Regions from separate parts of the Gudongella oleilytica genome, predicted to be linked through region 2. Evidence: riboswitches for the same ligand, from Rfam matches in the RefSeq annotation. Region 2 holds a riboswitch; the other holds the start of a gene.

The links. A riboswitch is a leader RNA that binds a small molecule or an ion and turns the genes downstream of it on or off. The one in region 2 is predicted to bind cyclic di-GMP.
Region 1: another riboswitch for cyclic di-GMP. It lies ahead of EC328_RS01690 (MSCRAMM family protein); the one in region 2 lies ahead of EC328_RS09040 (transglutaminase-like domain-containing protein).

Annotation. Positions count from the first base shown of each region.
Region 1 is NZ_CP035130.1:364,653-368,793, forward strand. It holds gene EC328_RS01690 (MSCRAMM family protein) at 1-1,027, opposite strand, end outside; cyclic di-GMP riboswitch class I at 1,249-1,332, opposite strand; gene EC328_RS01695 (5'-nucleotidase C-terminal domain-containing protein) at 1,478-3,211, shown strand; gene EC328_RS01700 (DUF1659 domain-containing protein) at 3,316-3,537, shown strand; gene EC328_RS01705 (DUF2922 domain-containing protein) at 3,572-3,790, shown strand; gene EC328_RS01710 (YvrJ family protein) at 4,000-4,137, shown strand.
Region 2 is NZ_CP035130.1:1,862,529-1,866,669, reverse strand. It holds gene EC328_RS09050 (cytoplasmic protein) at 1-260, shown strand, start outside; gene fusA (elongation factor G) at 549-2,618, shown strand; cyclic di-GMP riboswitch class I at 2,734-2,807, shown strand; gene EC328_RS09040 (transglutaminase-like domain-containing protein) at 2,821-3,597, shown strand; gene EC328_RS09035 (CtsR family transcriptional regulator) at 3,670-4,125, shown strand; gene EC328_RS09030 (UvrB/UvrC motif-containing protein) at 4,141-4,141, shown strand, end outside.

The sequences.
Region 1 (4,141 bases), 860 kb from region 2:
CAACCTTATTGATAAGCCAGATTTCGATTTCATTCTCGCTGTCTATTGTCACCTCATTGCTTATCACATCATGATTCTGATTTCCTGAATTCGCAAAATAGTAGTCGCTGAACTCAAGTTCAGGATGGTATGCATCAATTTCCTCCAAAGTATAGATTCCAAATGGCAAGTCCTCAAACACTACATGATCAGCAGGGTTTTTAATTGTAAGCTCTCTAACTTCACTGTCTTCGCCCTGTGGGCTTGTCAGTCTGACTTTAAACTCTCCATCGCCAAGATTTGCATCAACGCTGCCGCTAATTCTCATGATCCCTTTGTGGACCTTCAAACTTCCAAATTCCTCCTCCTCATCATCAATTAAGGAATTTTTAACGCTAATTTCTAAATAATTTTGGTTATCAGCAGCATCTGGAAGCTCGATTGTAATACCATTACCAAGGCTGCTGGTATAACCTTGAGGAACATTTTCTGTTAAAGTATAGGTCCCAGCAGGTACCTTCTCGAATACAGCTTCACCGTCGCTGTTTGTTGATTCATCAACTAAGAAACCTTGGCCATCACTTAATGTAAACGAGACCCCATAAAGTGGATGATCATCACCTTCTTCAAATGATTTTATTATCTTAATAGTGCCTTCCCAAGGCTCCTCATCCGTCATAGTGTAAAAGGATATATTGGAAATATCAGGGTTTCCACCAGGATTACTTAAACCTAAATTATCTAATTCTCCCCTGTAAACACCATTAAAATATACGGTGTCATTGTCGGTAGCCCCTTTAATTACAACTGCATATATGGGTGTTTCACTTTTAAAGCTTACGCTGATTGCACTACCCGTTACAGTTACACCGTTGGAGTTTCCCTCTGCTTCCCAGTCGTTTCCTTTCCATTCAAACTTAACAAGGAACTCATAAGGGTCTCCAAGCTCAAGATTACCGCCACCTGCTGCAGCTAAAGATACATGCATGCTTAATATCATTGATAAAGCTACAAGGATGGTCAGAAATTTTCTTATGCCTAGTTTCATGACTTTCTCTCCTTTCATTTTCATTTTTTAGTTTTGCAAATCATAAACAGTACACATTCATATACACCAACCCCTTAAATACAAAAAGCTGCTATCATACATAGCAGCTTGAAGGCGTAACAAAGAAAAAGCACGCCTCACTCTTATATTGCCTTGTTTTATTAAGTTTTGTTAGATAGTACAATTATATTTAAACAGGCGTAAGGCTGCTATGTAATAAACACAGCAGCCGCACGATCATTGCCTTAAGGCTTTAGATTCTGGCTTTGCGCCCCAGGCTTTCGCTTGGTTCGCCCTTTATGTGTCCCTTGTTCCTTATTTATACCACAGTAATAAATGGTTAAACAGCTTATCAAAAATGACATATTTCAATTATTTGTATGGTAATTGCTCTTTATTAGGGTATACAAAGAGTGTTAGAAATAATGATCAAAAAAAGGAGGAGAGCTAATGTTACGAAACAAAAGAGTAATAAGCTTTGCATTGTCATTTGTGTTATTGTTAGGACTTGTGCTGATTCCTGATCAGTTTGCATTTGCAGAGGAGGTGCAGACCCTTACGATAGTTCATGTGAATGACGTTCATGGCAGAGTAGAGGAAAATGCTGGCAGCAAGGAGCTTGGCTTTGCTAAGCTAAAGACCAAGGTAGATCTTCTTAAGGAAGAGGATCCAAATCTTCTGTTTCTAAATGCAGGAGATGCACTTCATGGTACTACAATCGTCAATCTGACAAGTGGTGAGCAGATGGTGGAGATCATGAACGCAATGGGCTTTGATGCAATGACTCCAGGTAACCATGATTTCAATTATGGTTACGAGCAATTGATGAAACTTAAGGGAATGGCAGAATTTCCAATTCTTGGCGCAAATATAGTCCATGAGGATAGTGGGGATTCAGATTTTGATCCTTACGTGATCTATACAATGGACAATGGATTAAAGGTTGGTATTTTTGGATTAGGGACCGATGAAACCAAATACAAGTCAAACCCTAAAAATACAGAAGGAATAGAATTCCTGGATGTTGTTGAAACCGGGAAGGAAATGGTGGATGAACTTGAGGATAAAGCTGATATCATTATAGCGCTAGTCCACCTTGGAGACGATGCTTCCTCTGTTAATACATCAGTAAAGCTTGCCAACGAAGTTGAGGGCATAGACCTTATAGTTGATGGTCACAGCCATACTCTTCTTCCTGAAGGGAATTTGGTTAATGGTACTCTGATAGTACAGGCAGAGTCATACACCAAGAATATTGGTATTGTAAAAATGGAAATAACTGATGGTGAGCTGACCAAAGCTACTGCCAGCTTGATGCCTTACGAAGAAGCTGCAACACTTGAAGCGGATGAGGAAATAGTCTCGATGATAGCAGAGACTAAAGCCGTAAACGACCCAATCGTAAGTGTTGTTGTAGGAAAGACACTTGTGGAGCTTGATGGTGTAAGAGAGCATGTAAGAGCTGGTGAAACAAACCTTGGAAATCTTATTACAGATGCCATGAGAATCTCTACCGGAGCAGATGTAGCTTTTACAAACGGCGGTGGTATAAGAGCATCCATTGATGCGGGTGATATAACCGTTAATGAAGTATTGACATCCTTCCCATTCACAAATACTCTGGCAGTAATAGATGTAACTGGTGCCGAGTTAAAGGCAGCAATTGAGCACGGCGTCAAGGATTTTCCTGCTCCTGCCGGACAATTCCCGCATGTAAGTGGAATGAAGTATACCTTTGATGCAGGCAAGCCTGCAGGGGAAAGAGTTACTGAGGTAATGATAGGTGATGAAGCCCTTGATCCTGCAAAGACCTACAAGGTTGTGACAAATGACTTCATGGCTGTAGGCGGTGATGGTTATACAATGTTTGCTAATAAGCCATTTGTTGGTGAAGGCGGATTACTGTCTGATGTACTAATGGAATACATTGAAGCTAATCCGGAAATCAACCCAGCTGTTGAAGGTAGGATCACAGCTATACCTGCTCCTCCAGCACCAGCACCAGAGCCAGAACCAGCACCCACACCTGCTCCAAAACACATCGAGTATATTGTAAAACCAGGAGACTGGTTGTCGAAGATCGGTATAAAATATGGTGTGGACTGGAAGGTCCTTGCTGAGCATAATAACCTGAAGAACCCTGACTTGATATTCCCTAACCAAGTCATAATGATACCACAATAGGATGTCTGATGTGCCCCTTCAAAAAATGAGGGGGCTTTTTTATTTTTTGGATAGTAAAATCACACTCCTTTTCCTATTTAACAAGTATGAAGGGAGGTGAGATGATGGCAACAGCAGCGAATATTTCTAAGAAATCCCTGAAGCTTGAGCTGGATGGAGGAATCGTTGACGGTAAGCAAAAAGTAGCTTCCAAGCTATTTACTAACGTCAAGACAGACGCAACTGACGAGAATCTTCATATCAGTGGTCAGGCGATCGCAGGGCTTCAGGAGAAGGGCCTTCTTAAGGTCAAGAAGGTAGAAGAGTACGAATTCTCAGAGGTGTAATTTAGTGATGTATTTTTCTTAAGGGGGTGAAATAATGGATAAAACTAAGCTTGAAATGGACTTTCTGGATGCATTGAATAAGAATTACAGGATGAGTATCGATGCTCCCAGGGCTGATCTAACTGCAACTGAGGTATCGGATGCAATGGATGTCATAGTTAGTGCAGGCGTCTTCAAGTCCACCAATGGTGACCTTGTCGGAGCAGTTGGAGCAAGGGTAGTGACAACTACTGTGAGTGAAATGGAAATTTAAGTAAGTGTTATTAATGGAGGTTGGATCATTTTATCGGACCGCTCGCGGCTGCTTGGCCAGGTTATGTCCTCAAAATGACCAACCTCCAATCAGCTTAACTTAACACTTAATCTAGTAGAGATTTAGTCATAAGTGTATCGAAAGATTTTTATTGTCAATTGTCAATCGTCAATTGTCAATTGTCAATTGAATAGTCGGGGTGATTTATCGTGGAAGAAATATATTCCAGCGTCGCCAATCTTGGTTTTCCGATCGTAATTTCAGTCTATCTTCTGGTGAGGATAGAAGGAAAGCTGGATCAGCTTACTAAGAGTATAAATGAGCTGGCGCAGGCAATAGCTAAATAAAGTT
Region 2 (4,141 bases):
ATTCAAAGGGGATAAAGGCGTTAATAGTGATGGAGGGAGAGGCAGTGCAGCTACTAAAGCCCCTTGAGGAATCAAAAAACCCATTGTACCTTAAAGCCAAGGAGAAAGGCTTGTTTGATTGCATATGCAGGGCTTGTTCAGCAAAGCTTGGATGCCTTGAATTTAACGAGACAACCGGAATACCGCTTAAGGGAGACCTTCAGGGACATCCCTCGATGGAGCAGTACTTAGCACAAGGATACGAGATAATCACTTTATAGCTCTGTTAAACCGGCACCAGAGTAGCCTCTGTGCCGGTAAATTATTTTTTGATTATGAAAAGGTTTCATGTTATAATGTATGGGTGTAGTATTTCAACTTGTTTGAAAATTGCTTTAATTTAAAAGGGTTGAGATGATCTTGAATCAACAGTAGCAATCGCACTATACCGTTTCCATAATAGATGGTCAGGTCCCGGGTGATAGGGTACGAAAATGGTCTGTGCAGCGTGAATAGTTGGCGGATGTTTTAGCCTCGTTGTACTTAAATTTAGTTGGGGGGAATGTATCTTGAAAGCTTATCCTACGGATAAAATCAGAAATGTAGCTTTGCTTGGACACAGCAGCAACGGAAAAACCACTTTAACTGAAGCAATCCTCTTTGCAACAGGTGTTACTACAAGACAAGGAAAGGTAACTGACGGAAATACAGTATCTGACTTCGACAAACAGGAGATCGCAAGAAAGGTCTCTATCGGAACATCTGTTATCCCCATTGAGTGGGACAACTATAAATTCAATCTGCTTGACACTCCAGGATATTTCGACTTCGTAGGCGAGATGTACGGTGCCAAAAGGGCAAGTGAAGGCTCAATTCTTCTTGTTGACGTATCCTCAGGGATAGAGGTGGGCACGGAGAAAGCATGGAAAAATCTTGAAAAATATTCAACTCCAAGGATCGTCTTCGTAAACAAGATGGACAAGGAGAATATAAACTTTGAAAAATTGCTGGAGGATCTGAAATCAGAGCTGGGCGAGAAGATCATACCATTTGCTCTTCCAATCGGATTGTCAAACGATTTCAGGGGCTTCGTTAGCGTTATAGATGGAAAAGCGTATGAATACAACGGGAAGGTAAGGAAAGAGATACCTGTCCCTGCAGACATGAAATCAGCGGTGGAGGAAATCAGGGAAAGCCTGATGGAAAAAATTGCTGAATCAGACGAGGAACTCATGGAGAAGTACTTCGAGGGCGAGGAGTTCACTCCTGAAGAGGTTGAAAAGGGAATAAAGGCATCGGTTGCATCTGGAGACCTGGCACCATTGGTGGTTGGATCAGCTGAGAAAACGATCGGCGCTGACTTCCTACTTGAAATGATCCGGAAATACATTCCATCTCCTGCAGACGTAGGGACCTTCAAGGGAACCAAGGACGACAAGGAGATAATCAGAAAGGTCGATGTCAGCGAACCGTTCTCAGCAGTAGTTTTCAAGACTATCGTTGACCCGTTCGTAGGCAAGCTGACTTTGTTTAAGGTCGTTTCAGGCAAGATAACAAAGGATACAGAGGTATTCAACTCTACCAAGGATAAAACTGAGAAGCTGGGCGGCTTGTTCCTTCTAAGAGGAAAGAACCAGCTTGAGGTTACTGAGATCCAGGCAGGGGACATTGGAGCGACGTCAAAGCTCAACTATACCCAGACAGGAGATACCCTTTGCGATAAGGGTAACCAAACACTTTACGATACGATAAGCTATCCGCAGCCCACACTTTTCATGGCAGTTGAGCCAAAGAACAAGGGCGACGAGGAAAAGATCGGTACATCCCTCAATAAGCTTATGGATGAGGATCCAACATTCGTCATTGAAAGAAATACAGAGACCAAGCAGCTTCTTATCGGCGGGCAGGGAAACATGCAGCTTGCTGTTATAGTCGACAAGCTTAAGCAAAACTTTGGGGTAGATGTACTTCTTAAGAGCCCTAAGATCGCATACAGAGAGACAATCAAGGGAACTGCTTCCGTTCAGGGCAAGCATAAGAAGCAATCAGGCGGAGCTGGTCAGTATGGAGACGTTCATATAAGGTTTGAGCCGTGCGAAGAAGAATTCGTTTTTGCTGAAGAGATCTTCGGAGGTTCTGTCCCAAGAAACTTCTGGCCTGCAGTTGAGAAGGGCTTGAGGGAATCGCTTGAGCATGGTATTCTTGCCGGATGTCCTGTAGTTAACGTTAAGGCTACATTGTTTGACGGTTCATATCATGACGTTGACTCCAACGAGATGGCGTTTAAATTGGCTGCTCAGCTTGCATTCAAGAAGGGTATGGAGGCTGCAAAGCCAGTTCTTCTGGAGCCGATCGTAAAGGTTGACATAGTTATCCCTGAAGCATACATGGGAGATGTTATGGGCGATATGAATAAAAGAAGGGGAAGGATCCTTGGAATGGAGCAGCAGGCTGACGGTTCACAAAAGATAACTGCCGAGGCACCTCATTCTGAGATGTTTGAGTATGCAATAGACTTAAGAGCCATGACTCAGGCAAGAGGAAGCTTCACAATGGAATTCACAAGGTACGAGGAAGTTCCTGCGATGATTGCAGAAAAGATCATAAACGAATACAAGGCTGAAAGAGAGAATCATTAATGTCTGTCTGCCCGGCTGATCAAATCAGTCGGGCTTTTATATGGTTTACAAAAGCTTATTGTGTGGTATAATTAAGTTGACAAGTAACAGGGAGGAATCCTCTCGTTGAACTGTCAAACGATAAAGGCAAACCTGGCGAAAGCCAGGGACGCAAAGCTATAGGGCCTGAAATGGCAGCCAGCTACCGAAAGGAGAGTTTAGTGTGCGGGGTAGATCTATTTGCCTTCTGTTGGTATTTGTCTTTTTATTTGGGTTTTCGACAAGCTCCTTTGGAGACGCATCATATGATATAATCGCATCTGGAAAAGGCACTGCAATGATAGAAAGTGCTCTGTATGGTCCGGATATGAGAATAATGGTTGAAAAGAGCGGCGAAAACTACGTTTATCCCCTGACAAGAGCAGGAGAAGCCATTCCATTGCAGCTGGGGGAAGGCTTATACACCATAAAGATACTAAAGAATATTGAAGGAAACAGATATCAGGTTATAGGTACTGAGAGTGTCCATTCCATTGGAGATCCTTCATATATTGAATCGGCACAGCCTGTTTACTGGAGCGGTTCCTTGAAGCTGACTGAGCTTTCAAACGCATTGAGGCTAAGTGAGAAGACTGACACTGAAAAGCTCAGTGCGGTGTATTCCTATATAACCGGAAACATTAGCTACGACTTTGATAAGATCAACACACTGAAAGCGGATTATATTCCTAATATAGACGATACAATCGATTCCGGGAAGGGTATATGTTACGACTACGCAGCTTTATTTGCAGGACTGATGCGTCTTAATGGTATCCCAACAAAGCTTGTGAAGGGCTATAGGATCGACCTTGCTGCGTATCACGCCTGGAACGAGGTCCTTATAGACGGTAAATGGCACTTGATAGATACAACCTACGATGCAGCCTATAAGAGTGCAGGCATAGAACGGGAAATGCTTCAGGATCCAGTCGATTATACAAAAACTAAAGAGTATTAAAATAACGCTGAATAAGCGTTATTTTTTAGGGTAAAAGACAAAGAAAGTCAAAGTCAGGAAGGAGTTGATCATATGGCTGGACTCAGCAACAACATTGAAAGCTTTATCAAGGAGCTGTTGGAGCAGGCTGACGGCATTATTGAGATACAGAGGAATGAACTGGCCAACTATTTTGATTGTGCACCATCTCAGATCAATTATGTTTTGAGTACGAGATTCAGCCCATATAAAGGATACTATATCGAGAGTAGAAGAGGCGGCGGTGGGTATATTAAGATAGTAAAAGTAAGGCTTCAGGATGACCTCAACATCAACAACATACTGAAGAACATCCTTGGAGATTCAATAACTGAGCATAAGGCTAATGAGATCATAACAGCACTTAATGAGGAAGGCATAATAAATAAGAAAGAGGCGGAAATTGTACGTGCTGCTATAAGCGATCGTGCATTCGACTGCGATGCAAGGAGCAAGAATGCCATAAGGGCTTCTGTCTTGAGGAATATACTACTGGTGCTTATAGATTAAATAAGGAGAATGGTCA